3 regions of the Sphingobium sp. FG125 genome follow, and region 1 is predicted to be linked to each of the others. Evidence: predicted binding sites of a transcription regulator. Region 1 holds the regulator's gene; each other region holds the start of a gene.
The links. Region 1 encodes LexA, which represses DNA repair genes until DNA is damaged. Its sites were predicted from a motif close to GTTCCNCNCTTGTTCT; they were not measured.

Region 1 (10,309 bases):
GGTCGATGATCTGGCCGATTTGCAGGCGATCGACCGGCCCGATTTCAGCGTGATCGCCGAAGATGTCGATCTTGCCGATGTGGGCCGTCGCGCTGCCGGATTGCTGGCGGTCAAGGCGCTTGATCGGCAGATTCGCATAGTTGCGCCGGACGCGGACGCCACGCCCGCCACCGGTGAGTTTCGCCGGGTGCTGCAAATATTGGTCAACCTGATCGGCAATGCGGTGCGCTATTCGCCCGAAGGCAGCGAGGTGCGGATCGTTACTGAAGGTGATCATGGCCAGGCCCGGATCATGGTGATCGATCAGGGGCAGGGGGTCGCGGTCGCGGATCGCGAGCGGATTTTCGAGAAGTTCGAGCGGCTGGGCCGCGACGATTCAGGCGGCAGTGGCCTGGGCCTCTATATCTCCCGCCGCCTGGCCCGCGCCATGGGGGGCGACATCCGCATTGGCGGTGCGCCGGGCGAAGGCGCGCGCTTCATCCTGTCATTGCCGACGGGCCTATGATCCCATGAAAAACGGCGCCCCTTGATGGGAGCGCCGTTCTGCATTTTCTATGTGGTCGGGCGTGTTAGCGCTTGTCGACCGGCACATAGTCGCGCTGGGTCGGGCCGGTATAGAGCTGGCGCGGGCGACCGATCTTCTGCGCTGGGTCCGAAATCATCTCGTTCCACTGCGCAACCCAGCCGACAGTGCGGGCCAGGGCGAAGAGAACGGTGAACATTTCGGTCGGGAAGCCGATGGCCGACAGGATGACGCCTGAATAGAAGTCGACGTTGGGAAACAGCTTCTTTTCGATGAAATAGGGATCGCTGAGCGCAATCTTTTCCAGTTCGCGGGCGACGTCGAACACCGGGTCGGTCACGCCCATCGTCTTGAGCACGTCCTCGGCCGTTTTTTGCATGACGGTCGCGCGGGGATCGTAATTCTTATAGACGCGATGGCCAAAGCCCATCAGGCGGAACGGATCGTCCTTATTCTTGGCGCGGGCGATATATTCCGGGATGCGATCGACCGTGCCGATTTCGCGCAGCATATTGAGCGCGGCTTCGTTCGCGCCGCCATGGGCCGGACCCCACAGGCAGGCAATGCCCGCCGCGATGCACGCGAAGGGATTGGCGCCCGATGACCCCGCCAGACGCACCGTCGATGTCGATGCATTTTGTTCATGGTCGGCATGGAGGATGAAAATCTTGTCCATGGCGTCCACGATCACCGGATCGGGGATATATTCCTCCGCTGGGACCGAGAAGGTCATGCGCAGGAAATTGGCGGTGTAGGACAGGTCGTTGCGCGGATAGACGAAGGGCTGGCCCACCGAATATTTGTACGCCATCGCCGCGATCGTCGGCATCTTGGCGATCAGGCGGTGGCTGGCAATCTTGCGCTGCACCGGATCGTTGATGTCGGTCGAGTCATGATAGAAAGCCGACAGCGCGCCGACGACACCGCACATGATTGCCATGGGATGCGCGTCGCGACGAAAGCCGCGATAGAAGGTCGTGAGCTGCTCATTGACCATCGTGTGGCGCGTGATCGTATGGGTGAACTCGTCGAGTTCCTGCTTGGACGGCAATTCGCCGTTCAGCAGCAGGTAGCTGACCTCCATGAAGCTCGATTCCTCGGCCAACTGGCCGATCGGATAGCCGCGATGCAGCAACACGCCTTCATCACCGTCGATATAGGTCAGGCCGGATTCGCAACTGGCCGTCGATGTGAAGCCCGGATCATAGGTGAACATGCCGGTATTGGCGTACAGCTTGCGCACATCGATGACCTGCGGGCCGACCGAACCGTCCATGACGGCATAGTCCTTGGTCTCTCCCCCGACGGTCAAAGTGGCTTTGTTATCCGACATATTGTTCTCCTTGTATGCCATCAGCCAATCGATGCGTGTCCAACATCGGTCAGCCGTTCCAAGCTCCCCTCTTTCCCCAGCAGGAAGAGGACATCAAAAATACCCGGCGAGACGGTGCGCCCGGTGAGTGCCGCCCGGAGCGGCTGTGCCACCTTGCCCAGCCCCAGGCCAGCATCCTCTGCCACGCGGCGAATTGCGTCCTCGATCGCTTCGACCGTCCATGATTGGACTGGCCGCAAAGCGTCGGCTGTCTTTGTCAGCAGCGCGCGCGCCGAGTCGTCTAGCAGAGCGAATGCCTTTTCGTCAAAATCCAGCGGGCAATTTTTGAACAGAAATTCGGCGCCTTCCGCAATTTCATGAATGGTTTTGGCGCGTGGCTTGAGCGATGGCATCGCTGCCGTCAGCAGAGCAAGGCCGGCTTCGGGCAGGGGCTTGCCCAGCTGGGCTTCCACCTGCGGCGCGACTAGCGCGGCGAGGCGGGCGTCGTCAGCCTCCCGCAGATAATGGCCGTTGAGATTTTCCAGCTTCTTGATGTCGAAGCGCGAAGGCGATCGGCCGACGCCGCTAATATCGAACAGCTCGATGGCACGCGCGATGGGAATGATCTCCTCATCACCATGGCCCCAGCCCAGCCGCAGCAGATAGTTCAGCACCGCTTCGGGCAGCATCCCCATATCGTCGCGATAAGCGTCAACCCCCAGCGCGCCATGGCGCTTGGACAGTTTCGCGCCGTCCGATCCGTGGATCAGCGGGATATGGGCATAGACCGGCTCCTCCCAGCCCATGGCGCGGATGATGCATAGCTGGCGGAAGGCGTTGTTGAGATGATCGTCGCCGCGGATGACATGGGTGACGCCCATGTCGTTATCGTCAACCACGACAGCCAGCATATAGGTGGGCGTGCCGTCCGACCGCAGCAGGATCATGTCGTCCAGTTCGGCATTTTGCACCACGACGCGGCCCTGGACCGCATCCTCGATCACCGTTTCGCCCTCGCGCGGGGCTTTCAGGCGGATGACGAAGGGTGCGCCTTCGGGCGCGTCTGCGGGCGAACGGTCGCGCCAGCGACCATCATAGCGCATCGGTTGCTTGGCGGCGCGCTGTTGTTCGCGCAATTCCGCCAGTTCTTCCGGCGTCGCATAGCATTTATAGGCATGACCACCCGCCAGCATCGCGTTGGCGACCTCGGCATGGCGCGGGGTGCGGGCAAACTGGAACACGGCCGGTTCGTCGCCGCCCAGGCCCAGCCACTCCAGCCCGTCGAAAATGGCGGCAACTGCTTCTTCGGTAGAACGGGCGCGGTCGGTATCCTCGATCCGCAGCAGAAATTTGCCACCGTGGTGACGGGCGAACAGCCAGTTGAACAAGGCCGTGCGGGCGCCGCCAATATGCAGGAACCCGGTCGGCGAAGGCGCGAAACGGGTCACTACCGGCTTGTTCATTCCCGTTGCACTTGCCGTCATATTCGCTGACATTCTTCCTGCTTGTCCCATGAATGCGTCGCCCCCTAGCATGGCTTTTGAGCCACGACAAACCTCCCTTTGGTGGGGGGCTGGCGCTTGGACGCGCGGGGCGTTTTTCAGGGTGGAAAGCTGGCTGGAGACCGAGCGTGAACAGCTGCCCTTATGGGTGCCGATCGGGCTGGGGATCGGCATCACCGCCTGGTTCCTGTTGCTGCACCGGATGGGCTGGCTGGCCTTTTGCTGCGGCGCGCTGGCGCTGGCCTGTATGGGGCTGCTGCTCCCCGATGGCGCGCGGTTGCGGCGGATGATCGTGGCGGGCGGGATGCTGGCCTGTATCGGTTGCGCGCTGATCTGGGGGAAGGCGGTGCTGTTGGGGCAACCGCCGCTGGCGCGCCCCGTTTTCACGCAGGTAACGGGGGAAGTGACGGCGGTTCGACCGGTCCCGGCGCAACAGATGGTGCGGGCGATGCTGCGCCCGGTGGCTGCCCCCGGCCTGCCGGACATGATCCGGGTCAACATAGCCGAATCGGACGTGCCGCCGGGTCTGGGCGAAGGGGCGGTGATCCGCTTTCGTGCCCGTTTGATGCCGCCCGCGCCACCGAGCGTGCCGGGGGGCTATGATTTTGCCGCCCGCGCCTATTTTCAGGGGATTGGTGCTACCGGCAAGGCGTTGAAACCGATTGCGGTTGTGCGGCCTTCAATCGGCCCGCCACCCCTGCGGTTGCGATTATTCGCGCACATAAGGCAGCAGGTCGATGGTCCGGCGCAGGGCATTGCCGTAGCGCTGGCGACCGGGGACCAAGGCGCAATTGCAGAGGCGGACGCGGAGGCGATGCGGCGCAGTGGGCTGGCGCATCTGCTCTCCATCAGCGGGCTGCATGTGACTGCGCTGATCGGGGCGGTTATTTTCCTGCTGATGCGGGTGATGGCGCTTAGCCAGCGGGCGGCGCTGGACTGGCCGCTGATGCTGATCGCGGCTGCGGGCGGCGCGCTGGCGGGGATCGGCTATACGCTGCTGACCGGAGCGGAGGTGCCGACGCTGCGCTCCTGCATCGCCGCGCTGCTGGTACTGGGCGGACTGGCGCTGGGGCGCGACGCGATCACGCTGCGGCTGGTGGCGGTGGGCGCGCTGATCGTGCTGGCCTTTTGGCCCGAAGCGGTGACGGGGCCGAGTTTCCAGATGAGCTTTGCCGCTGTCACCGCGCTGGTTGCGCTGGCCGAGAATCCGCGTTTTCGCGCCTTTGCCAGTGCGCGGGACGAGAATAGGGCGCGCAAGGCGGGGCGGGTGCTGGGTGCGACGCTGATGACCGGCATTGCCGTCGAACTGGTGCTGATGCCGATCGCGCTGTTCCATTTTCACAAAGCCGGGATGCTGGGCGCGTTTGCCAATCTGGTTGCGATCCCGCTCACCACCTTTGTCGTCATGCCGCTGGAGGCGCTGGCGTTGTTGTTCGATCTGCTGGGTCTGGGCGCGCCTTTCTGGTGGATGACGGCGCAGGCGCTGAATTTGTTGCTGTGGATCGCCCATGGCGTGGCGGCCAGCCCGATGGCGACGATGTTGACTCCGGCGGTGCCATCCTGGCTGTTCGCGCTGATGATCGGCGGGCTACTCTGGTGCCTGTTGTGGCGCAGCGGGTGGCGCTGGCTGGGGCTTGGGCCGGTGGCGATGGGCGTGGTCGGCGTGTTGTTGCTGTCACCGCCCGACATTTTGGTGACTGGCGATGGCCGCCATGTGGCGGTGCGGACGGCTGGGGGCGGGATGGCGTTGTTGCGCGCGGGCGCGGGCGATTATGTGCGCGACACGCTGGCGGAGAGTGCGGGCTATGACGGTCCGCTTGACGCGATGGCGGACCTGCCGCAGGCGCGCTGTTCGAAGGATTTATGTGCCGTCGGGATGCAGGCGGGCGGGCGGCGCTGGCATGTGTTGGCCACTCGCAGCGACATGCTGATCGAACGCACTTTGTTCAGCAAGGAATGTGCCGCCGCCGATATTGTCATTGCCGATCGCGGGCTTCCCTATTGGTGCCGCCCTCGCTGGCTGAAAATCGACCGACGGCTTCTGGCGCGAACCGGGGGCATTGTCATCGACCTGGACGATGCGCGCATCAGCACGGTGCGGGCCGCGGGCGATGCCCATCCCTGGATCGTCGCGCCGCGCCGCCGCCCTCGTCCACCTCAATTATAGCGACGCAACAGTCCTGCCAGCTTGCCCTGAATCCGCACCTGCCGCGAATCATAGAGTTGGGGTTCATAGGCGCTGTTGGCGGGATCGAGCCTGACGCGCTGCCCTTCGCGTCGGAAATATTTGAGCGTGGCTTCTGCGTCATCGATCAGGGCGACGACGATCTGACCTTCGCGGGCGGTGTCGGTGCGTTGGATCAAAGCAAAATCGCCGTCGAGGATGCCCGCTTCCATCATCGAATCGCCCGACACTTCCAGCGCATAATGGTCGCCAGCCCCCAGCAAGGCGGCGGGGACGGACAGCATATTCTGCCCCTCCATCGCCTCGATCGGGACACCGGCGGCAATGCGGCCATGCAACGGGATTTCAATCACGTCATTGGCAGCGACCGGCAGGCTGGGGGCCAGTTGCGGTGTGGCCGGGGCGACCGGTGCAGGCGCGCGGTGCATGGCGTCGGGGAGCTTCAGCACCTCCAGCGCACGGGCGCGGTTGGGCAGACGGCGGATGAAGCCGCGTTCCTCCAGCGCGTTGATCAGCCGGTGGATGCCGGACTTGGATCGCAGGTCGAGCGCATCCTTCATCTCCTCGAAAGAAGGGGACACACCGCCTTCCTCCAGCCGGGTCTGGATGAAACTCAGCAATTCCTGCTGCTTGAGGGTCAACATGCCTGCGGTCCTCCATGGAACGTATAAGGAACACATAGGAAACGGAAGGAGGCGAGTCAAGCGAGCAACGCGCGGTCGTTCTTGTCGCCAATCCACCGCGTGAACGGCAGCATTACTGAAGCTTCAGTCCATCAGTGGCAGGATGGTGACGGTGTCGCCCGTGGCCGCAGAAGGTGAGCTGGCGGGCCGCAGAATCAGGCAGTCGGCCATTGCCATGGCGGCGGTGGCGGCGCTGTCCTGCGACGTGACCGAGACGATGCCAGACTCTCCCCGATAAGCGCGCAGATAATCGTCGCGATCGCCGGTGGCGGGCAGCGGCGCGGCAAGGAGCGCCTGCGTCATGCGCGGCAACGGGGTCGTCGATCCGGCGCGATGGCGGACCAGCGGCAACAGGAACAGGGTCGCCGTGACGAAGGCCGATACCGGATTGCCGGGCAGGCCCAGAAATACGGCGTCTCCCAAGGTTCCGGCCATGAGCGGTTTGCCCGGTCGCATCTTGATCTTCCAGAAATCGAGCGCGCCGCCAGCCTGTAAGAAGGCCGGGCGGACCATGTCGTGATCGCCGACCGATGCTCCGCCGGTGGAGACGATGATGTCCGCCGATGCCGCCCGTGTCAGCGCCGCCGTCATGGCGTCGAGATCGTCGGGGACGATGCCCAGATCAATGACGTCGCAGGGCAGGGCAGCCAGCATCGCCGCCAGCATTGCTGCGTTGGACGATGGCAGGCTACCCGCCGGGGTCGGCGCGCCGGGCGGCACGAGTTCGTTGCCGGTTGAGATCAGTGCGACCTTGGGACGACGCCCCACGGGCAACGCCCCATGTCCGCCCAGCACGGCCAGCGCGATGCGGGCGGGAGTTAGGGCAATTCCTGCCGCCAGCAACAGGTCGTTCGTGGCAAAGTCCGATGCGGCCGGGCGGACGTTGCGGCCTACCGGCAAAGGATCGTCACTCGCCGTCAGTCGATCGCCATCGCGGGTGGCATTTTCCTGGATCAGGATCGTGTCGGCCCCGGCGGGGAGCGGCGCGCCGGTGAAGATGCGACTGGCCTCTCCGGGGGGCAGCGGGGCAGGGATACAGCCGCCCGCCGCGCTTTCGCCGGTGACCCGCCATGGTCCAGGCCACTCCGCGGCGCGCACGGCATAGCCATCCATCGCCGACAGATCGGCCCAGGGCTGGTTGCGCAGCGCCAGCACATCGCTTGCCAGCCAGCGCCCGGTGCAGGCGGCGATGGGCGCTTCTTCTGCGGGTAATTGCGACGCGAGCGCGAACAGGCGCGCCTGTGCTTCGGCGACAGGCAGCAGGCTCATGCCGCGCGCCAGTCGCCCGACTTGCCGCCGCTCTTGGCGATCAGGCGGACATTGCCGATGATCATGCCCTTGTCGATCGCCTTGGCCATGTCGTAGATGGTGAGCAACGCGACCGACGCAGCGGTCAACGCCTCCATCTCCACTCCGGTCTGGCCAGCGGTGCGGGCGGTGGCGGTGACGGTGACGCCGCCCTCGTCCAGATCAAAGTCGATATTGACGGCGCTCAATGCGATCGGGTGGCAGAGCGGGATCAGGTCGGCGGTGCGCTTGGCGGCCATGATGCCCGCGACCCGCGCGACCGCCAGCACGTCGCCTTTCTTGACCAGCCCCTGCGCGATCGCTTCGGCGGCCTGTGCGATCATGTCGATCCGGCCACTGGCAATTGCTTCGCGCGCGGTTACGGCCTTGGCCGACACATCGACCATGCGGGCCGCGCCGTCCGCGTCGAGATGGGTGAGACCCGTCACGCGCCAGTCAGCAGGTTGAGCGTCGCTGCCTCGACATCGGCCTGCCGCATCAGCGTTTCCCCGACCAGGAAGCAGCGCACGCCATGATCGGCCATGGCGGTCAGGTCGGCATGGCTGGTGAGGCCGCTTTCGGCGACGAAGGTGTAGCCCGCAGGCGCTTTGCCCACCAGTTCATAGGTGCGGGCGAAATCGACCGAGAAATCGCGCAGGTCGCGATTGTTGACGCCGATCAGGCGCGACCGCAGCTTGAGCGCGCGCTCCATTTCCGCCTCGTCATGCACTTCGATCAGCGCATCCATGCCGAGGCCAAGCGCGGCATCCTCAATCTCCGCCATCTGTCCGTCGTCCAGTGCGGCAACGATGATCAGGATGGCGTCGGCACCGAGCGAGCGGCTTTCGAGGATCTGCCAGGGATCGACAATGAAATCCTTGCGCAGCACGGGAATCGCGCAGGCGGAGCGGGCGGCCATCAGATAATCGTCATGGCCCTGAAAATAAGGCTCGTCGGTCAGCACCGACAGGCAGGCCGCGCCACCGGCGGCGTAGGCCTGTGCATGGGCGGGCGGATCGAAATCGGCGCGGATCAGCCCTTTGGACGGGCTGGCCTTCTTGATCTCCGCGATCAGGCCGAAGCCGGAGAGGGCGGCGTCGTCCAACGCCTTGCGAAAGCCGCGCGGGGGTGTCTGTTCGCTGGCGCGGGCGTGGAGCGACGATAGCGATGTCGCGGCCTTGCGCCGGGCGACATCCTCCCGCTTGAAATCGCAAATTTCGATCAGCTTGTTGGTCATTGATAGGCAATCCAGCAATTGAGCAGGGCGTTGGCAAGGCCACGGTCGATGGTCTCGGCCGCTTCCTCTACGCCTTCCCGAAGATCGGCAACCGCATCCGCCACGACAAGGGCAGCGGCGGCATTGAGCAGCACGGCGTCGCGATAGGCACCCGGTTCGCCTTGCAACAGCGCGCGCAGGGCGGCGGCATTATGGGCCGCGTCGCCGCCGCGGATCGCATCGACGGGATAGGTGGAGAGACCCAGATCGGCAGCGGACAGGCGGCGCATTGCGACGATGCCATGGCCCGCGACTTCGGCGATGTCGTTGCCGCCCGCCAGCGATAGTTCGTCCAGCCCTTCGTCGCCCGACACGATCATCGCGCGATCGACGCCCAGTTCAGCGAGCGCCTGTGCATAGATGGGGACATAGGCGGGGCGGGCGATGCCGACGAGTTGGCGGCGCACGCCTGCGGGGTTGGCGAGTGGACCCATCAGGTTGAAGATGGTGCGTTCGCCGATCGCCTTGCGGATCGGGCCGAGGCGTTTGAGCGCGGGGTGGTAATTTTGCGCGAAGAGGAAACAGATACCGATCTCCGCCAGCGTCGTCTCTGCGCTAGCGGCTGCGCGGTCGAGATTGAGGCCCAGCGCTTCGAGCGTGTCGGCAGCGCCTGCCTTGGACGATGCGGCGCGGTTGCCATGTTTGGCGACGGGGACGCCTGCGGCTGCAACGACCAGCGACACGGCGGTCGAGACGTTGAGGGTGTGATGCCCGTCGCCGCCGGTGCCGCAGACGTCGATCGCGCCTGCGGGGGCGGTGACCGGGATCATCCGCGCCCGCATCGCACGGGCCGCGGCGGCGATCTCGATCGCTGTCTCGCCGCGCCGGGCCATGGTGACGAGGAAGGTCGCGATCTCGGCTTCGGGCAGGTCGGCGTCGAACAACAGGTCGAAGGCGCGGGCGGCGGCCTGCGCGTCGAGGGGGTGGGAAGGATCGGGCAGGCTGCTCATCGCGCCTGCCTTAATCGCCAGCGGGGCGGTGAGTCGAGGGGGCGCTGGCGCTTAACTTCGCACTTTTCCCGGTAAATGAGACATAAGATTTCCTATCGCCGTAACTTTTGCAAAGTCGGCAACGCATCCTAGCCGGGCGCGATGCGATAGGACAGAGCGATCAGGCCGCCTCGCGCGCCTTCACCTTCATGCCCGCAATCTTCATGAAATTGGCCAGCATGTCATGGCCATGCTCAGTGGCGATGCTTTCGGGGTGGAACTGGACCGAATGGATCGGCAGGGTCGCGTGGCGGAAGCCCATGACCGATCCGTCCTCGCTGGTCGCGTTGACGACCAGGCTGCCCGGAATATCCTCTACGATCAGCGAGTGATAGCGGGTCGCGGTGAAGGGGGAAGGCAACCCGGCGAACAGGCCGGTGCCGTCATGGGTGACGGGCGATGTCTTGCCATGCATCAGGCCGCCGCGCACGACCTTGCCGCCGAAATGCTGGCCGATCGCCTGATGGCCGAGGCACACGCCCAGCAAGGGTGCGCCCGCATCGGCGCAGGCGGCGACGAGATCGAGGCTGACGCCTGCTTCATTGGGGGTGC
Region 2 (10,309 bases), on a different contig from region 1:
TGACTCCGACAAGTCCGGTCACGCTGACATGGAATAATGGCGCAGGCCAGACGTTCGAGATTCGCCTGAGCGTCGATGAAAATTACATGATCTCCGCCGCGCAGAAAGTGTCGAACAGCGGCACCGGCGCTGTGGGCGTAAAGCCCTATGGCTATATCAGCCGCAGCAGCATCCCCAAGGACCCCGATACCTGGACCATCCATATCGGCCCGATGGGCGTGTTCAACAACGCGGCCAATTATGACGTGAATTATGCGGATCTGGATGAAGGTCCGTCCACCCGCGATTTCCAGTCCAAGGGCGGCTGGATCGGCTTTACCGACAAATATTGGCTGTCGGCGCTGGTGCCGGGCAAGGATGCCGATGTCGCGGCGCAGTTCCGCAAAGGCGCTGGCACGCAATATCAGGCCGATGTTGCGCTGGCGTCCACCATGTTGGCACCAGGCAAGGCCGTCACGCAGACGCAGCGCCTGTTCGTCGGGGCCAAGGAGGTCAAGACGCTCCAGGCCTATGAGCGTGACGGCGTCAAGCTGTTCGACCGCGCGATCGACTGGGGCTGGTTCTACTGGTTCGAGCAGCCGATCTTCGCCCTGCTGCACTGGTTGTTCGAGACGCTGGGTAATTTCGGTGTAGCGATCATCTGCCTGACCTTCGTGGTGCGCGGCCTGATGTTCCCGGTCGCCCAGCGCCAGTTCGCCAGCATGGCCGCGATGCGCGCTGTGCAGCCCAAGATGAAGGCGCTGCAGGAGAAATATAAGGACGACAAGCCCAAGCTCCAGCAGGAGATGATGGCGTTGTACAAGACGGAGAAGGTCAACCCGCTGGCCGGGTGCCTGCCGATCTTCATCCAAATTCCGATCTTCTTCGCCCTCTACAAGGTGCTGATGCTGACGATCGAAATGCGGCACCAGCCGTTCGTGCTGTGGATCAAGGATCTGTCAGCGCCCGACCCGCTGCATATCCTGAACCTGTTTGGCCTGCTGCCCTTCACGCCCCCATCCTTCCTGGCGATCGGCGTGCTGGCGGTGCTGCTGGGCATTTCGATGTGGTTGCAGTTCAAGCTGAACCCCGCGCAGATGGACCCGATGCAGCAGCAGATCTTTGCGATCATGCCGTGGATGATGATGTTCATCATGGCGCCGTTCGCGGCGGGCCTGCTGGTCTACTGGATCACCAACAACTGCCTGTCGATGGCGCAGCAATGGTGGTTGTACCGCAAACATCCCGTGCTGAACGCGGCGGTCGCGAAGTAGGCAGGGCCAAACCTAAGTCCCCGTTCGTGCTGAGTAGGGACTGAGCGAAGCCGAAGGACCGTATCGAAGCATCGCGCGGCCTTCCGGCCCTTCGATACGCCGCTTCGACTGCGCTCAGCGGCTACTCAGGGCGAACGGAGATATATATGACCGAACAAGACAATACCGACCTGACCGAAGAAGCGCGCAAGGTTTTTTCCGGGCCGATCACCTTCCTCAAATCCGCGCCGACGCTGGAATTTCTGCCCGACATGGCGGTGAATGAGGTCGCCTTTGCGGGCCGGTCCAATGTCGGCAAATCATCGCTGCTCAACGCGCTGACCAACCGCAACAATCTGGCGCGCACGTCGAACACGCCGGGGCGGACGCAGGAATTGAACTTCTTTGAGGTGGGCGAACCGCTGCGCTTCCGCCTGGTCGACATGCCCGGCTATGGCTATGCCAAGGCACCCAAGGATGTAGTGCGGAAGTGGAAGTTCCTGGTGAACGACTATCTGCGCGGGCGCGCGGCATTGAAGCGGGCGCTGGTGCTGATCGACAGCCGCCACGGCATCAAGGAGGTCGATACCGACATGCTCGACATGCTCGACGGCGCAGCGGTGAGCTATCGCATCATCCTGACCAAGGCGGACAAGATCAAGGCGAGCGAACTGGCGGCGGTCACCGAACAGACTGCGCTGGCCATCCGCAAGCGCCCCGCCGCCCACCCGGACATCATCGCCACGTCCGCCGAAAAGGGCATGGGCCTGCCCGAACTGCGCGCCGCCGTGCTGGAAGCGGTGACGATCGGCTGAAATTATGCCCTAAAATCCTCCCCCGGCGGGGGAGGAGCCATATTTTGCCTTGAGGAACCGACCATGGCCGACGACGAATATGTCTATGACGAAGCGACCGGCGAGTGGATCAGCGCCGCCGATGCCGCGCAGGCCGACAGTGAGCCGAACAGTGTCGAAGTGCGTGATTCGGTTGGCAACCTGCTGGCCGATGGCGATCAGGTGACGTTGATCAAGGATCTGACGGTCAAGGGCGCTGGCCAGACGCTGAAGCGGGGCACGCTGATCAAATCGATCCGGCTGACCGGGGACGCACAGGAAATCGACTGCAAATTTGACGGGATCAAGGGGCTGGTGCTGCGCGCCGAATTTGTGCGCAAGCGGTGAGCCGCAGGATCGCGCGATGGGTGCTGGCGCTGGCCTATCTGGTCGCTGGGGTCGCGCATTTGGGATCGCCCGGCGGCTTCATTGCGATCACGCCGGGCTGGGTGCCCTATCCTGCCACGATGATCTTGCTGACCGGCTTGGCCGAGATCGCGGGCGCGGCCGGGCTGATGGTGCCGCGGTTACGCAGGGCGGCGGGCATTGGTCTGGCGCTCTATGCGCTGTGCGTGTGGCCCGCCAATATCAACCATGCTTTCAATGATATAGCGATTGGCGGCGTGCATCTGGGCTGGGCCTATCATGGGCCGCGACTGGCGTTGCAGCCGGTGATCATCTGGTGGGCGCTGTGGGCGGCCCATGTCATCGACTGGCCCTTTGCCCGCCGCGATTAGCCAGCGATTGTCTTTCCGGTTCAACGCCCTACTGTGCGCCCTTTCCTACAGACGAGCGTGAGAGAGCATGATGACCCGGCATCTTCCCTGGATAGCAGTCGCTATCATCGGCGCGGTGGCGCTGGGCGTTGTCGCGGTGTCGCGCGGCGAGGCGGTCAATGCATTGTGGATCGTGGTGGCGGCGGTCAGCTGCTTTCTGGTCGCCTATCGCTATTATGCCCTGTTCATCGCTCGCCATGTGATGCGGCTAGACCCGTCGCGGCCGACCCCGGCGCTGCGCCGTGCCGATGGGCTGGACTATGTCGCGACCGACCGCACCGTGCTGTTCGGTCATCATTTCGCGGCGATCGCAGGCGCGGGGCCGCTGGTCGGCCCGGTGCTGGCGGCGCAGATGGGCTATCTGCCCGGCACATTATGGATCATCGTCGGCGTCGTGCTGGCGGGCGCGGTGCAGGATTTCATGATCCTGTTCATTTCCATGCGCCGCGACGGCAAGTCGCTGGGCGAACTGATCCGCATGGAAATGGGGCAATGGGCCGGGACGATCGCCCTGTTCGGTGCGTTCATGATCATGGTCATCATTCTGGCGGTGCTGGCGCTGATCGTGGTCAAGGCGCTGGCCGAGAGTCCGTGGGGCATGTTCACCGTTGCCGCGACCGTGCCGCTGGCGATGGTCATGGGGGCATACACCCGCTGGATCAGGCCGGGGCGGATTGGCGAAGTGTCACTGCTAGGGCTGGTCGGTTTGCTGGCCGCGATCGTCTATGGACAGGCGGTGGCCGCGTCGCCCTTCTGGGGACCGGTGTTTACCTTCACACCGCTGACGCTGTGCTGGATCTTGATCGGCTATGGCGCGGTGGCGTCGGTGCTGCCGGTATGGCTGTTGCTGGCACCGCGCGATTATCTGTCGACCTTCCTCAAGATCGGGGCGATTGCGGCGCTGGCGGTCGGCATCGTCATCATGGCCCCGCCGCTCAAAATGCCCGCGCTGACGCAGTTTGTGGATGGCGGCGGGCCGGTCTGGGCCGGTGGCCTGTTCCCCTTCCTGTTCATCACCATCGCCTGCGGCGCGGTGTCGGGTTTCCATGCGCTGATTTCCAGCGGCACCACGCCCAAGCTGATCGCCAGCGAAGCCCATGCCCCGGTGATCGGCTATGGCGCGATGCTGATGGAGGCGTTCGTGGCAATCATGGCGCTGGTCGGCGCGTCGATCCTGGACCCCGGCATCTATTTCACGATGAACAGCCCCGCCGCGCTGATCGGCACCGATGCGGCGAGTGCGTCAGCCGCCGTGACTGCCATGGGCTTTCCGATCTCGCCCGACCTCATCACCCAGACGGCGAAGGATGTCGGCGAACATAGCATCATCAGCCGCGCGGGTGGCGCGCCGACGCTGGCGGTGGCGATGGCGGAGATATTCAGCCATGTCGTCGGCGGCCCGGCGATGAAGGCCTTTTGGTATCATTTCGCGATTCTTTTCGAGGCGCTGTTCATCCTGACGGCGGTGGACGCAGGGACACGCGCCGGGCGCTTCATGTTGCAGGACCTGATCGGGCTGGCGGTGCCAAGCTTCAAGCAGAGCAAGGGCCATATGCCGGGTATCGTCGCCACGGCGCTGACGGTCGCGGCCTGGGGGTTCTTCCTGCATCAGGGGGTCACCGATCCGCTGGGCGGGGTGAATACGCTGTGGCCGGTGTTCGGTATTTCCAACCAGATGCTGGCGGCGATCGCGCTGATGCTGGGGACGGCGGTGCTGTTCCGCATGAAGCGCGACCGCTACGCCTGGGTGACGATGATACCGACCGCCTGGCTGCTGGTCTGCACTTTGTCGGCAGGATGGCTCAAGCTGTTCTCCGCCGATGCCAAGGTCGGTTTCCTGGCCCATGCCGCTAAATTCAGCGCAGCGGCAGACGCGGGCGAGGTGCTGGCCCCGGCCAAATCGATGGCGCAAATGGAGCGCATCATCTTCAATGACCGGGTCGATGCGGCGCTGGTCGCGCTGTTCCTGTCGGTCGTGCTGGCGCTGCTGGTCTTTACCATCCGCACCTGCATTGCCGCGCGGCGAATCGCAGCGCCGACAGCGCGCGAAATTCCGGCGCAACTGGTGCCGGCGGAATGAGCGGATTTCTGACCATGCTGCGGCAGACCGCGCGGCTGATGGTCGGGATGCCCGACTATGACGCCTATCTGCGCCATATGCTGACCCATCATCCCGACCAGCCCGCGATGGACCGGACACAGTTTTTTCGCGATCGGCAGGAAGCGCGCTATGGCGGCAAAAATGGCGGCAAATGCTGCTGATCCGCGTAATATTACCACTGTAAAATATCAATCTGGGACAGAAAGTTACAGGCCAAGTGCAAAACAGGATTGATCCGTGCGATCATCCTGCTAGGCGGCAGCGTCCTTTGTGCCCGACAGCTTGAGGGATATGCCCCCTGCCCCATCCCTTGCGGCAGGGGGCAGTTTGTTTCAGCGCCGGGCGTTGAAGCCCGCGACCATCCCCGCGGTGATCGACAGCGCGATTTCCGCCGCGCCGATCGCGCCGATGTCCAGCCCTGCCGGGCCGTCGATTCGGGCCAGATCATCCGCGCCGAAGCCCTGCCCCGCCAACCGCTCCAGCCGCGCGGCGTGGCTCTTGCGTGATCCGAGCGCAGCGACATAGCCGGTCGGCGCGCGCAGTGCCGCCTCCAGCGCCGGATCGTCAATCTTGATGTCGTGACTGAGCGTCACCACCGCAGTCGATTCGCCGGGGAAACGCGCGGCGATGGCTTCGTCAGGCCAGCGATCATCCAGTTCAACGCCGGGGAAGCGTTCCGCCGTCAGGAACCGCCCGCGCGGGTCGATCACCACCGGGGTCACGCCAATGGCCTGTGCCAGCGGGACGAGCGACTGGGCGATCTGGACCGCGCCGACGATGAGCAGGCGGCGTGGCGGATCATAGCGGTTGAGGAAATCGCCCTCGCCCGCCTGTTCGCGGGTGATCCCGCTGGCAAGGTCGGTCGCCAGCGTCAGCGCCCGACCCCGCGCGCTGGCGGCCTCGATCCGGTCGAACAGGTCGGGGGCAAAGCCACCATCCCCCACGGGTTGGACCAGGACGGCAATCTCCCCGCCGCAGGGCAGGCCGACTTCCCACGCATCGCCATCGGCGACACCATAGGTCGCGACATGGGCGGCGCGCCCGGCAATGACTTCGGCAGCGCGGTGCAGCACGTCGCTTTCAACGCAACCGCCCGAAATACTGCCTTCAAAGCGGCCGTCCTGATGCACGATCATATGACTGCCGCGCGGGCGTGGGGCGGACCCCCAGGTCGATACCACCGTCGCCAGCGCCAGCCTTGCACCCCGCCATTCGACTGCCTTGCGGATCACCGCGCCATTATCGTTCAAATCGGGACTCCTTTGGCGCACAGATAGGCACGGCTGACGCGCTACACCAGACGCCTGCCGGTCCAGACGACCCGCCCGACAATATCCACCAGCGCCGGGTCGATATCGGTCCAGTCGGGATAATGGAGATTGTCGCTGACGACGCTGAAGCGCCCGCGCAATGGGCCCATCGCGATCCGCTTGACCATCAAGACTCCGTCGAGCCGCAACACATAGACGCCGTCGCGCAACCGGGTGGCGTCATCGTCATGATCGACCATGATGTCGTCGCCATCGCTGAGCGTCGGGGCCATCGATTCGCCATCGACCCGGATGATCGACACGCGCTGCGGCCTTACCCCCAGGTGGCGGAGCCAATGGGCGTCAAAAGCCATCACGCCGGCGGCGCGCTCATCATCGTCCAGCGTGCCAACGCCCGCCGACGCGCCCAGCGCCAGGCGCGGCACCGCCACCACGGCAGGCATCCCCCGCGTGCGGGCGGGGATGGCCACCGGCGCAGCGCCGCCCCCCAGCATCTGTTCGGCCACGCCGAAATAGCGAGCCAGCACATGCCGGTCCGCCTCATCCAGTTTGCGCGGGGTGCCGCGTTTGATGAACTGCTGGATATAGGCGGGGTTGCGACCGATCAGGCGGGACAGATCGGCATAATTTTCTCCCCGTTCGGCAATCAGCCGATCCAGCGCGATCCGGGCGTTCTGCGATTCATCCATATCCAGTCCATAATGATAGGAATTTTCCTAGACAAGTAGGAAATTGGCTCAGAGATAGGAATATACCTATCGGCTTGCAGCGGGCGAGTCGGGCCAACAGGGGAGAAAGAAGCCGATGCTGTTGCATGCGATCGAACGATTCCTTCGCCAATATGACATGCCGCCAACCACCTTCGGTCGCGCCAGCACGCGCGATCCACGGCTGGTTTTCGACCTGCGCCAAGGGCGCGAGCCGGGGGACCGCGTGAGGAGACGAATAGAACATTTCATGAACACATATCGCAGGAGCATCAGCCAATGACAAGCGTGCATCATGGATTTCGGCCTGAGAATCTGGTCCGAAACAAACCGATAGGAAAAACCCAGCGCGACCCGTTGCCGCGTCTGCTGGGGCAACTGCTCAAGCGCGCTGGCGCACCGACGACGATCGAGCGCGCGGTGAGCCGCCCCTGGGCCAGCGCCCTGTTCGAGGGCCGTCGTCATGTCATCGCGCTGCGCCTGTCGGGCGCGACGGTCGCGACGCGACTCTGCGATTTTGTCGAAGGCATAGAGAGCGCGGAATGGCAGTTGCCTGGCCATTTCGTCGCCGACATCACGATCGACGACACGCGGGAGGAGGAGAATGAAATCCGGCTGGAGTTGTCCGCGCTGACGATCGAGGACTGGTAAGGGGTTAGCGCCCCCGGCCAGCCATGCTGCGCAATGCACCAAGCGCAGCGCGCAGGGCATCGTCGGCGTCCTGCGCCACCATGTCGCGCACCGGCACGGCGGGTGTGACCGGCATGTCGGCGATGACCCGCACGGCGCCTGTTTCCGCCGCCGGGGCGCGGCTGCGCAGGGCGAGGCCACGTTCCAGCCGCTGGGTCAGTTCAGTGATCGACAGACCCTGGGTCGGGATGGGATCAAGGAGCGGGGGCGTGACGGGCGCTGCGTCTTGCGGCGCTTCGTCCGCCACGTCTGGTTCGACCAGCGGCGCGGCGAGCCGCTGGAAGGTCGGCAGGGGCAATTCTTCCTCGGCAATCGGCAAGGGCGCGCTGGGCATGACCAGACCGACGGACGGGACGATGGCGTCCTGCTCCGGTTCGGGATGCATCACCAGCGGCCTGCGGATCGCGTCGGGGCGGGCAAAAATGTCGATACCGTTGAAGTCGCGGCTGGCAAAGATGGGCGCGCGGGCGGGCGCATCGGGGTGCGCATCGGCGCGGCGCAGCGACGGAATGGCGTCATCGACAGGGGCAACACGTCCCCGCGCCAGCGCGGTCAGTTTGGAAAAGGCGAAACCCATTTTTCTTGCTCCCTGGACGCGCAACCTGCGTCCTTCTTGTTCAGCTGGCCGGTCCTGCCGGCGCATCATCCCCATCAGTCCCACCGCCATCAATGCGGCAAAGCCCGCCAGCAGCAGTCGGGCTTTCAACCCCAGCGGCGGTGCGGCGGCGGGCAAACTTTCCGACAGGCCACTTGACGCCACGACCATTTCGATCAGCCCGACCGGAATCCACAGCACCAACAGCGCCGCGGTCATGCCGCCCAGCGCCATGATGGCGATCCCCCTTGTCTGTGCTGCCTTCATGGCCACTTTGCTTCTTCAAACCTCGCTCAGGCCGCCGCGCGCGTGCCGGTAGGACGCGCCAGCAGCCGCTGGTAAACAGGTTCGTAACGCAAAATGTTTGACGACCAGTTACGCTCGCGCTCGACAAAGACGCGGGCGAGCGCACGCCGTTCGTCCCAGATGCTACGATCGGCAAACAGGCCTGCCAGCGCGGCGGCCATGCCTGCCGGATCGTCTGGCGGGAACAACGTGCCCGTAACACCATCCTCGATCAGTTCGCGGTGGCCGCCCACGCTGGACGCGGCGACCAATTGCCCCTGCGCCATGGCTTCGAGCGGCTTTAGGGGCGTGACGAGATCGGTCAGCCGCATCGCCTTGCGCGGATAGGCCAATATGTCGATCTGGGCATAATAATGTTCGACCTGATCGTGCGGGACGCGCCCGACAAAGACGATATGGTCGGCAAAGGGGGAGGCAAGCGCCTGATCGCGCAGCGCCTGTTCGCGCGGGCCGCCACCCACCAGCAGCAACTTGGCTTTGGGCCGGGCGCGGACAAGTCGCGGCATCGCGGCGATCAGATCGTCCAGCCCTTCATAATCATAGAAGCTGCCGATGAAGCCGACGACGTCCGCCCCTTCAAGGCCGAGTTGTGCCGTCAGCGCGGGGTCACGCGGCACGGGTGTGCCGAACTGGTCCATATCAACGCCATTGGGCGACACGATGATCTTGGCCGGGTCGATGCCGCGCGTGGCAAGATCGCTGCGCAGCCCTTCGCAGATGACCGCGACCGCATCGGCATTGCGCACGGCATGGGTTTCGAGCTGGCGGGTCAGCCAGTAACGCGGGCTGCCCTCCGTCCCGGTGCCATTGCCGACCGCCGCATCTTCCCAGAAGGCGCGGATTTCATAGACTAAAGGGATGCCATGACGCTTGGCGACGCGCTGCGCGGCGATGGCGTTCAGCACCGGCGAATGGGCGTGGATGATGTCGGGCCGCCATTGCTGCACCAGCGCCTCGATCGCGTCGGCATGGGCGGCAATGTCGCGCCATTCGCGCAGCACCGGATTGCCGGTGGCGGGCGCGCCGGGGGTACGGTGGAAATGGAGGCCATCGATCACCTCCTCCAGCGGTCCCGAAGCGCTGTGGCGATGCCCGGTTATGCCGCGCACGTCCCAGCCCCTGGCCAGCTGCGCACGCAGGATGGCGCGGGTGCGGAAGGTGTAGCCGCTGTGCAGTGGCAGGCTGTGGTCCAGCACATGAAGAATATGGGTCATAGCCCATGGACTTAACCACAAAAGGTTTAACGGCCCGTCAACTGTGTCGCGTTAGGGAGGGTCGGGTAGCCAGTGGAACCACCAAGACGCAATGATCGACACCCTGTCCCTGCTGATCAGCCATGGCGTGATCCTGCTCGCCGCGTGGCGGCTGTTGCCGCGCGCCGATCTGGATCGTGATCCGCCAGTCGAGGAAAGCGCGCGCGATGCGTGATCTGTTCTTCCTCGCCTTTCTGGGCATATTCTTCCTGATGGGGCTTAGGCGGCCATTCCTGCTGGTCGCGGTCTATGCCTATATCGACATCGTATCGCCCCAGCGTCTGTCCTATTTCCTGCTCAATTCGATCCCGATTTCCGCCATCGCTTTTGCGGCGATGGTGGGCGCGTGGCTGGTCATTGACGACAAGAAGGATTGCCGCTTTTCCGCGCGGCAGGTGCTGCTGCTGATTCTGCTGATCTGGTGCGGCTATACCACCGCGACCGCCGATTTCCCCGCCGAGGCGCTGACCAAATGGAACTGGGTGTGGAAGGCGATCATCGCGGGCATCTTCCTGCCGCTCACGCTCCGCACGCGCCTGCGAATC
Region 3 (10,309 bases), on a different contig from region 1:
CCAAGCCGGTGCGATCGCCCGCCGACATTGGCCGCCGCGCGACCACCGCCTTTACCGCCGGGCTGCTGGGGATTTTTGCCGCGGCGGCGGTGTGGACAGCCTTGGCATGAGCGAGTTGCTGGCCTTTGCGGGCGTCAGTCTGGTGTTGGGCGGCGTGCGGTTGCTGGACCGGATCGACCTGACCATCGCGGCGGGCGAGCGGGTCGCCATCGTAGGCGAGAGCGGATCGGGCAAGGGCTGGCTGTTGCGGTTGGGCGTAGGGCTGGCGGAGCCGGGCAGCGGCACGGTGCGGCTGATGGGGGTTGCCCTGGACGATGCCGATACGGACCAGCGCCGCCTGTTGCGCGCGCGGTGCGGGCTGGCGATGCAGGGCGGGTCGTTGCTGGGCGACCTGAGCGTCGAGGAGAATATGCGGCTGGCGCTGGGCCGCGTCGGCGGGCGTGACGCGCGGGCGGCGCGGCGGATCGACCGGCTGTTGCTGGAATATGGGCTGGAGCAGGCAGCCAGCATCCGCGCCGACATGCTGTCCATCGGTGAGCGGCGACGGGCGGAACTGGCGCGCGCCTTCATGCGTGATCCTGACCTGCTGATTCTGGACGAGCCGTTCGAGGGTGCCTATGCGCGCGGCGCGGCACTGGAGGAGCAAGTGCGGCGGCGGATCGTGCCGCATGGCCGGGCGCTGCTGCTGCTGACGCAGGATGCGGCGCTGGCGGGGCGATTGTGCGAGCGAGTGTGTCGGCTGGAGGCTGGGCGGTTGGTATGACCAACCTCCGTTCGGGCTGAGCGAAGTCGAAGCCCTCCACTGAGCACAGCGAAGTGCCTTCGACTTCGCTCAGGCAAGCCCTTCGACAAGCTCAGGGCGAACGGAGGTAATGAACGTCAACAAGGCGCAGTGCTAACCTTGCCCGACACCGCATCCTCAACAAAGGCCGCGACCGCCTGTTCGATCGCGCCCTGAAACGCCACCGCACGGGTGGTGCCTGCTGCCGAGGCGATCGGCTGGGTGGCGCAATAGCGACCGGTCCACACCGCCTTGCCCTGCGCCACCTGGGTCACGTCGAAGGCGACCACCGCCTGGGCCGCTCCGGCACCGGTCACTTCCTCGAACCGGTCGAGCGTCGCCACAACCCGGCGGTCGGCGGCGAGCGACAGGTCCGGCCCGGTGACAGCGGCAAAGCGGGTGCGTAGCCCGGCGACCAGCGCGCGGGCGAGCATGGTGGCCGGGGGTTCTTCCCAGAACAGCGTCGCGGCCTGGCGGATTTCGCCGGGCGTGGCGGCGTCGACATAGGCGTAGCGCAGTCCGCCGCTCAACCCCCGCGCCTGCACGGGGGCGACCGCCAGCGTCGGCGCAGGCTGGACCGGGCCGGGGGTAAAGCGAGGCGAAACACGCATGGTGACCGGGGCATCGCCCCCTTTCAGCGCGGCACAGCCGGGAAGCGTAAGGAGCAGGAGGATCGAGGCAAAGCGCGTCATTTCTGTCCTCCCGGCGGTGGCGGATCGGCATAGCGCTGGCCCCGGATCGCGAAGGTCGGATCGCCCGCCAGCCTCTCGCTCAAATTGCCAAGGCTGGCGCTGGTGCGTTCCAGATTGGCGCTGGTGGCGATCAGCGAGGCGGAGGCACCTTCGAGGATCATCCGCGCTTCGCTGGCGCTGCCCTTCCCTTCGGCGAGCAGCCCGGCGATGCTGGTCTGGTTCTGCGCGACCATCGCCTGGGTTTCGCGCAATATGCCGTTGAGCGCCGCGATGTCGATCTCCGACGCGCGGCCGGTCGCCTTGCGGACGTGGGAGAGGGTCAGCGCAATATCGCCCTGTCCCGGCGTGAAGCTGCGGTCGAGCTGGGTGCTGAGCGAGTTCAGGGCGGCGAGGGTTTCGGTGGCGTTGCGGGCGACCTGCGCCATGTCGACTGCACTGCCCGATCCGTCGCCCTGCAACATGGTCGCCAGCCGTTGCGCCATGGCGTTGGCAGTGCGGGCGACGGCGGCGGCTTCGCCAATCGCGACCGAGGCGGTCTCGAACAGGTCGGCGGGGCGGCGGCATCCAGCAATGGCGTCGGACGTCGCTGGACCAGCGATGCTGTCGCAGCCATAAGCGCGGCGGGCGGTAGCGCATTGGGCGGTGGCGGTTTCCAGCGCGACCAGTTCGATGCGCGGGGCGGTCAGCGGATTGGCGGCGGCGACGGTGGCGAAGGCGCAGGGCGATGGCCGCCAGTCCTTTGCCACGCCCATATGGACCGCGAAGGTGCGGCTGGCCCCGTCCAGCTCGACCGAGCGGACCTGGCCGATGGGCGCGCCGCGAAAATAGACCTGAACGCCCGGCGAAACGCCTTCGACATCGTCGAGCGTAGTGGCGATGATCCGCTGGCGGAAGAAGGGATCGGGGACCAGCGCCAGTATCGCGACCAGCGCCACGGCGAGGATCGCGGCCCCGACGCCCCATCTGATCTGCGTTGTCGCGTCCGGCGTCATCGGCCCCTCCCCTGCCGGTCACAACAGACCCGCAGGGGTGTCTTGTCAAGCGGGATCAGACACGCCGAAGCCGCCGCCACCGGGGGTTTCGATAATGAAAATATCGCCTGCCTGCATATGGGCGGTGGCGGTGGGGCCAAGCGGTTCGACGTTGCCGTCAGCCCGTTCGATCGCGTTGCGGCCGGGGCTGCCCGGCGCGCCGCCAGCCACGCCGAAGGGCGGGACGATGCGGCGGTTGGAGAGGATGCCGGCGGTCATATCCTCCAGAAAACGGATGCGGCGCAGCGCACCGTCGCCGCCCTTGTGAAAGCCCGGCCCGCCGGAGCCGGGGCGGATCGCAAATTCTTCCAGCAGTACCGGGAAACGGGTTTCGAGGATTTCGGGATCGGTCAGGCGGCTGTTGGTCATGTGGGTCTGCACCACCGGCGCGCCGTCGAAGTCCGGGCCAGCGCCGGAGCCGCCCGCGATCGTCTCATAATATTGGTGGCGGGCATTGCCAAAGGTCAGATTGTTCATCGTCCCCTGCGCCCCGGCCATCACGCCCAAAGCGCCGAACAGCGCGTCGGTGACGACCTGGCTGGTTTCGACATTGCCCGCGACCACGGCGGCAGGGTGGCGGGGACGGAGCATCGAGCCTTTAGGAACGATGATGGTGATCGGCTTCAAACAGCCGTCGTTCATCGGCACCGCCTCGTCGATCAGGGTGCGTATGACGTAAAGGACGGCGGCGCGGACGACCGAGACGGGGGCGTTGAAATTGCCGGGAAGCTGGGCCGACGATCCGGTGAAATCGACGGTGGCGGAACAGGTCGCGTGATCAACCCGGACAGCGACCTGAACAATCGCACCATTATCCATCGCATAGGTGAATTGGCCGTCGGACAGGCGGGTGATGAGGCGGCGGACGGCAGCTTCGGCCTGATCCTCGACATGGGCCATATAGGCGGCGACGGTGGCCGGGCCATAATCGTTGCTTATCCGTAACAGTTCCTGACTGCCGCGCGCGCAGGCGGCGATCTGGGCAGTGAGGTCGGCGACATTCTGGTCGATATTGCGTGCAGGCCATCGTCCCGACGCCAGCAGCGCGCGGATATCGGCTTCGCGGAACGTGCCGCGATCGACCAGCAGCATATTGTCGAGGATGACGCCTTCTTCCTCGACGCTCATGCTGCCCGGCGGCATCGAGCCGGGGGTGATGCCGCCAATATCGGCATGATGGCCGCGCGCCGCGACATAATAGGCAGGCGCGGCGTCTTTATGGACAAACACCGGCATGACGACGGTGACGTCGGGCAGATGGGTGCCGCCATCATAGGGGGCGTTGAGGACGTAGACGTCACCCGACTGCATCCCGCGCCCGTCAATCGGCTGCCCGTCTGCTCCGGTGCCGCGCCGCGCCATGATCGTGCGGATGCTGTCGCCCATGCTGCCCAGATGGACCGGCATATGCGGAGCATTGGCGACAAGATTGCCCGTCGCATCGAACAGCGCGCAGGAAAAATCGAGCCGTTCGCGGATATTGACCGAGGAGGCGCTGTTCTGGAGCGCGGCCCCCATTTCCTCGGCAATTGCCATGAAGAGGCCACCCATGACTTCGAGCCGGACGGGATCGACGGCGCTGGCGTCCCCCGTCTGCGGCGCTGGACGGGGGGTGTGGCGGGTGAGGATCAGATTGCCGATCGCGTCGATCCGGGCGCGCCAGCCCGGTTCCACGGCGGTGGTGGAGACCGGGTCGATGATCAGCGCCGGGCCGTCGATGACGCTGGCGGCGGCCAGACCCGCCCGGTCGTGGACCGGGGCGGTTTCGCCTGCATAGTCGATATGAGCCAGCGGTGGCGCAGGTTGCGCGGCGATGGTGACGATGGCGCTCATCGCTTCGCTGGTGTCGGCAATCGCCTCGACCCGCGCCATGTCGATGAGGATGCGGCCCTGTCCGACAAAACCGAAGCGGGCGCTATGCTGGGTCAGGAAATCGGCGCGCATGGCGTCGATGTCTGCCAGCGGCACGTCGAACAGGCTGTCGGTGCCGTCATAGCGCAGCCGCAGCAGGGTTTCGATCCGGTCGGCCTGCGGCAAATCGGCGCGCGCGTCGGCAGCAAGGGCCGCCAGCGCCTGATCGAGTTGCGCCATATTCTGCGCGTCGAGGGGCAGCGCCAGCGTCCGCTCCCGCACTGCGCGGCGATCAGCCAGGCCCATGCCATAGGCGGATAATACCCCACCTAAAGGATGGATCATTACCCGGTCCATGCCGAGCGCATCAGCGACCAGGCAGGCATGTTGCCCCCCTGCCCCGCCAAAGCTGGCCAGCGTATAGCGCGTCACGTCATGGCCGCGCGCGACCGATATGCGCTTGATCGCGTTGGCCATGCTGGCGACGGCGACGGCGATGAAGCCCTGCGCGGCGTCGCGCGGGGTCAGGATGCGGCCGGTTTCCGCCTGCACCTGCGCGCAGATGGCGGCGATGCGGGTTTGCGCCGCGGCGGGATCGAGCGGCTGGTCGCCATGCGGGCCGAACAGGCTGGGGAAATGATCGGGCTGGATCTTGCCGAGCAGCAGGTTGCAGTCGGTGATGGTGAGCGGCCCGCCGCGCCGGTAGCAGGCCGGTCCCGGCACTGCGCCCGCCGATTCCGGGCCAACGCGGAAACGGCCATCGACGAAGCTACAGATGGAGCCGCCGCCCGCAGCAATGGTGTGGATGCGCATCATCGGCGCGCGCAGGCGGACTCCCGCCACCCGTGCCTCATTGTCGCGCTCATAGCTCCCCGCATAATGCGACACATCGGTCGAAGTGCCGCCCATGTCGAAGCCGATCACTTCGCGGAAACCGGCCTGTTCTGCGGTGCGGGCCAGGCCGACAATGCCGCCCGCCGGGCCGGACAGTATCGCATCCTTGCCCCGGAACAGGCTGCCGTCGATCAGGCCGCCGCTCGACTGCATGAACAGCATGTCGGCCTGATCGCCCAGCGCTTCGCGCAGGCCATCGACATAGGCGCGCAGCACCGGGGAGAGATAGGCGTCGGCCAAAGTCGTGTCGCCACGCCCGATCAGCTTGATCAGCGGCGCGACATCATGGCTGGTCGAAATCTGGGTGAAACCGATATCGGCGGCGATCGCGGCGATCGCCTGTTCATGCGCCGGATAACGATAGCCGTGCATCAGCACGATAGCGATCGCGCGCAAGCCGCTGTCATAGGCCGATTGCAGTGCGGCGCGGGCCGCCTCCTGGTCCAGTGGCGTGAGCACCGTTCCGTCGGCCATCACCCGCTCGTCCATTTCCGCTACTTGGGCATAGAGCGGGTCGGGCAGAATGATATGCCGGGCGAACAGGTCCGGCCGGTCCTGATAGCCGATGCGCAGCGCGTCGCGGAAGCCGCGCGTGATCGCAAGCAGGGTCGGCTCGCCCTTGCGCTCCAGCAGGGCATTGGTCGCGATGGTCGTGCCGATCCGCAACGAACAGGGCGGGATAACGCCCTCCCCCGCCCCGGTCAGCCGCCGTACCGCCTCCACCGCGGCATCAACATAGCGTTCCGGGTCGCTCGACAGTAATTTGGCGGTGTGCAGTCGCCCATCCGGGTCGCGCGCGACCACATCGGTAAAGGTGCCGCCGCGATCGATCCAGAATTGCCAGTCCATGCGCGGGTGATGGCGGGCCGGGCGCGCAATGGCAAGTGCGCGCCCGGCCCCTCTATTGATCAAGATTGTGGACAGGGCGGGATTTAGAACATATCAGGAACAATATGGTCGCCCTTTCCACCCGTCAAAAGCTCGAAATCCTGGCCGATGCGGCCAAATATGATGCGTCCTGCGCCTCGTCCGGCACCAACAAACGCGATTCGCGCGGGGGCAAGGGGATCGGATCGACCGAGGGGATGGGGATTTGCCATGCCTATGCGCCGGACGGGCGCTGCATATCGCTGCTCAAGATATTGCTGACCAACAGCTGCATTTTCGACTGCCATTATTGCATCAACCGCCGGTCGAGCGATGTGCGGCGCGCGCGCTTCACGGTGCACGAGGTCGTCGATCTGACGCTCAGCTTCTACCGCCGCAATTATATCGAGGGACTGTTCCTCTCGTCGGGCATCATCGCTTCGTCCGACTATACGATGGAGCAGATGGTGGCGGTGGCGCGCTGCCTGCGTGAAGAGCATGATTTTCGCGGCTATATCCACCTCAAGACCATTCCCGACGCCGACCCCGAACTGTCGCATCAGGCGGGGCTGTTTGCCGACCGTCTGTCGATCAATGTCGAATTGCCGACACAGGCGGGGCTGGAACGGCTGGCCCCGGAAAAGAATGGCGGGCGGATCGAGGGCGCGATGGCGGGGATGCGGAGCGCGATGGAGGATATGGGTGAGGCGCGGCGCAAATATCGCCATGCGCCGCGCTTTGCCCCCGCCGGCCAATCGACCCAGATGATCGTGGGCGCGGACGATGCCAGCGACAGCGCGATCATCACGCGCGCCAGCAGCCTCTATGACCGGCACCGGTTGCGGCGGGTCTATTATAGCGCTTTTTCGCCGATCCCTTCGCCGAGCGCCGTGCTGCCGCTCAAGCGTCCGCCATTGCTGCGCGAACATCGGCTCTACCAGTCGGACTGGATGATGCGCTTTTACGGCTATGCGGCCGACGAAGTGGCGAGCGCGACCGATCCGCTGACGGGATGCCTGCCGCTCGACATCGACCCCAAGCTGGCCTGGGCGCTGCGGCATCGCGGGATTTTTCCGGTCGATGTAAACCGCGCCCCGCGCGAGATGCTGCTGCGCGTGCCGGGACTGGGGGTGAAGGCAGTCAACCGCATATTGGCCAGTCGCCGCCATCGCCGCTTGCGGCTGGATGATGTGGCGCGGCTGACGACGTCGATCAAGAAGCTGCGCCCATTCCTGATTGCCAGCGACTGGCGACCGCTGCAACTGGCCGACCAGGCCGACCTGCGTCGCCAGATGGTCCCTGCCCCCGCGCAACTCGACCTTTTTTCATGAAAAAGACGCATTTTGCGGTTGATCGCGCGGGTGGTTCGTGAAACTCTTGGGGCTAGGTCATCCAAGGGGGTCAGGGTCTTGGCGGCAATGTTCGACAGTCATGCCATCGGCAGCCGCCGCGTCGGCTACGCAAAGCGCATCAGCACGCATCTGGCGGCCGCGCTTGTCACCTTCTGCCTGTTGCAGATCTTCATCGTCGCCAAGATGGGTGGATCGTTGGTGCTGCATCTGGGCATCATCGTCGCAATCGGCGGCTTTGCCGTGGCGGCGCGCGGGCTGGAGCGGCGCTGGCAGATGCTGGAACGCAGCGACCTTTCGCACAGCGGGCTGGCGCTGCGCTTCCGTCGCGACCTGCTCCAGTTGTGGGTTGCCAGCTTGGTCGGCGCGATGCTGTGGATACCGGTCGCCATCATCTTCCGCTTCCTGTTCGGCTGACACGGACCTAATTGCAGATTCCGTCGTTCTCCTCCCAGCATCTGGAGGAGATATTGCCATGGCCAACGCCACGATTTTCGACCGTCTGAAACAGGATCATGACGCGCATCGCCAGCTGTTCGCCAAAATGGCGGACGCGAAGGATGATGCCGATCGGCTGGAAAAATTGTTCGACCAGTTCAAGGTTGAAGTGACCGCCCACGCCGCGGCGGAGGAAGAAACGCTCTACGCCACCATGTTGGCGCGCCCCGACCTGCGCGAAGATGCGCAGCATAGCGTATCCGAGCATAAGGAAATCGACGATTATCTGGAAGAGCTGGCCGAGTTGAAATTCGACGGCGAAGCGTGGCGCAAGAAATTCGCGAAGATGAAGGAACGCTACCTCCACCATATCGACGAGGAAGAGGAAGAGATGTTCCCCGCCGCCGCGAAGGAATTGACGGCGGATGAGGAAAAGAAACTCGCCGCCACCTTCGCCAAGCGCAAGCCCGCCGAACTGGCCCGCGCCGAGGCCGACAGCTAAGCCCAACATATGATAATCTTGATCCATAATTCTCCTCCCCCTTGAGGAGGATGTCGGGTGGGGGTGTGCTGCCGCCAGCGCAGACGCTCAGCTTCGCCTCGCTCCCCCTCCCCGCCGGGGAGGGGAGATGAGTCACAATCATTGCATGTTGGTATAAACACCTATGTATCGCGCGTCGCTGGCCGCCCCGGATGATTTTGACGGCTGGCGGGCAGCGGCGCGTGGCTTTGCGCTGGCCGGGGTCGATCCTGCCGATATCGTCTGGCAGGTGGGCGATGACGGCGGCGACCTGTTTGCCAGCGATACGCCGCCACCCTTGGCGGCGCAGGCCGCGTTCGCAGTGCCGCGCGCCTTTGTTGATCTGGCCCGAAGAGCGATCCTGCATCGCGATCCGCAGCGTTTTGCCCTGCTTTACGCGCTGCTGGTGCGGCTGCGCGACCGGCCCGGCACGATGGAGGACAAGGCTGATCCGCTGCTGCGCCGGATCGAAGGGCTGGCCAAGGCGGTGCGGCGCGACATCCACAAGATGCGCGCCTTCATCCGCTTCCGCGCGCTGGAGGATCCGGATGGCACGCGCTTTATCGCCTGGTTCGAGCCGGAGCAGCATATCGTGCGGGCCAATGCCGGCTTTTTCGTGCGGCGCTTTGCGACAATGCGCTGGTCGATCCTGACGCCGGAGGCCAGCATCCACTGGGATGGCGAGACGTTGACCGAGGGGCGGGGCGACGCGCCGGGGGATGACCCGGTGGAGGATGTGTGGAAGGGCTATTATGCCGCCATCTTCAATCCCGCACGGCTGAAAGTCGGGGCGATGCTGTCCGAAATGCCCAGGAAATATTGGCGCAATCTGCCCGAAGCGGCGCTGATCCCCGCGCTGGTTGCAGGCGCGCAGGCGCGCGAGGCGGCGATGATCGCCACCGCCCCTACGCCTACGAAACGGCCCGGCAACGCGATGGCCGCCTGGACCGCGCTACGCGAGGAAGCGCGCGGCTGCACCCGCTGCCCGCTCCACGGCCCCGCGACGCAGACGGTGTTTGGGGAAGGGCAGGTCGACGCCCCCCTGCTGTTCATCGGCGAGCAGCCAGGCGATCAGGAGGATCTGGCCGGGCGGCCCTTTGTCGGTCCGGCGGGGCAATTGTTCGACGCGGCGCTGGCCGAAGCCGAGGTGGATCGCGCGCGCGCCTATGTCACCAACGCGGTCAAACATTTCAAATATGAACCGCGCGGCAAACGCCGCATCCACCAGACCCCACAGGCGGGCGAGGTGCAGGCGTGCCGATGGTGGCTGGAACAGGAACTGGCGCTGGTCCGCCCGCGCGTGATCGTGGCGCTGGGCGCAACGGCGGCGCGCGCCCTGCTGGGCAAGGCGGTGGCGATCGGCAAGGTGCGCGGTGCGCCGATCCCGCTGGCGGACGGCGCGGAAGCCTGGATCACGGTACATCCGAGCTATTTGCTGCGGCTGCCCGACGCGACGAAAGCGGCGGAGGAGCGGGCGCGGTTTGTCGAGGAGTTGCGCATGGTGGGGGAGCGGGTGAGGGGATTGGGGTGAAAGGGTTGCATGGGGTGGGAAGCGGACGGGCTGCTTCGCACCGACACCCAGATAAAAGCTGACACTAAATCGCAGTCGTCGCGATTATCCGTGTTGTCGTCGGTTTAAGGCTGCTGCGAGCTGCACCAGAAAAGAAAAATCACCGCCCCTAAGATAAGCCCTAATCTCGCTGCTTTGACAATGGGCCATGACGGCAGAGCGATAGCTACGCCTAAACCAATGCCCCACGCTCCGATGAGCTGTCCCCAGACATGATCGCGAGGATTGGCGGATGTGGCAAATAATGCGCCAAACAGTATTATCGTTAGCGCACATCCCAACCCTTGAGCCGCACGTATCAAACGCTTCCTCCAGA

Region 2: ACODSR_RS16905 (S24 family peptidase) is a predicted target of LexA. The motif match lies at 7,150-7,165, and genes of this name have one in related genera.
Region 3: ACODSR_RS05890 (putative DNA modification/repair radical SAM protein) is a predicted target of LexA. The motif match lies at 6,184-6,199, and genes of this name have one in related genera.

Annotation. Positions count from the first base shown of each region.
Region 1 is NZ_JBMDKQ010000010.1:144,777-155,085, reverse strand. It holds gene ACODSR_RS12010 (sensor histidine kinase) at 1-505, shown strand, start outside; gene ACODSR_RS12005 (citrate synthase) at 570-1,856, opposite strand; gene gltX (glutamate--tRNA ligase) at 1,877-3,319, opposite strand; gene ACODSR_RS11995 (ComEC/Rec2 family competence protein) at 3,369-5,504, shown strand; gene lexA (transcriptional repressor LexA) at 5,495-6,166, opposite strand; gene ACODSR_RS11985 (molybdopterin molybdotransferase MoeA) at 6,290-7,474, opposite strand; gene moaC (cyclic pyranopterin monophosphate synthase MoaC) at 7,471-7,941, opposite strand; gene trpC (indole-3-glycerol phosphate synthase TrpC) at 7,938-8,729, opposite strand; gene trpD (anthranilate phosphoribosyltransferase) at 8,726-9,718, opposite strand; gene ACODSR_RS11965 (anthranilate synthase component II) at 9,879-10,309, opposite strand, start outside.
Region 2 is NZ_JBMDKQ010000020.1:40,614-50,922, reverse strand. It holds gene yidC (membrane protein insertase YidC) at 1-1,253, shown strand, start outside; gene yihA (ribosome biogenesis GTP-binding protein YihA/YsxC) at 1,400-2,047, shown strand; gene ACODSR_RS16930 (alkylphosphonate utilization protein) at 2,111-2,413, shown strand; gene ACODSR_RS16925 (DoxX family protein) at 2,410-2,802, shown strand; gene ACODSR_RS16920 (carbon starvation CstA family protein) at 2,873-4,921, shown strand; gene ACODSR_RS16915 (YbdD/YjiX family protein) at 4,918-5,103, shown strand; gene ACODSR_RS16910 (XdhC family protein) at 5,275-6,192, opposite strand; gene ACODSR_RS16905 (S24 family peptidase) at 6,234-6,902, opposite strand; gene ACODSR_RS16900 (hypothetical protein) at 7,200-7,571, shown strand; gene ACODSR_RS16895 (hypothetical protein) at 7,576-8,439, opposite strand; gene ACODSR_RS16890 (TIGR04063 family PEP-CTERM/XrtA system glycosyltransferase) at 8,499-9,725, opposite strand; gene ACODSR_RS16885 (hypothetical protein) at 9,817-9,939, shown strand; gene ACODSR_RS16880 (putative O-glycosylation ligase, exosortase A system-associated) at 9,932-10,309, shown strand, end outside.
Region 3 is NZ_JBMDKQ010000004.1:242,492-252,800, reverse strand. It holds gene ACODSR_RS05915 (ABC transporter permease) at 1-110, shown strand, start outside; gene ACODSR_RS05910 (ATP-binding cassette domain-containing protein) at 107-763, shown strand; gene ACODSR_RS05905 (ABC-type transport auxiliary lipoprotein family protein) at 880-1,473, opposite strand; gene ACODSR_RS05900 (MlaD family protein) at 1,470-2,465, opposite strand; gene ACODSR_RS05895 (hydantoinase B/oxoprolinase family protein) at 2,511-6,098, opposite strand; gene ACODSR_RS05890 (putative DNA modification/repair radical SAM protein) at 6,203-7,447, shown strand; gene ACODSR_RS05885 (hypothetical protein) at 7,535-7,882, shown strand; gene ACODSR_RS05880 (hemerythrin domain-containing protein) at 7,941-8,405, shown strand; gene ACODSR_RS05875 (UdgX family uracil-DNA binding protein) at 8,569-9,954, shown strand.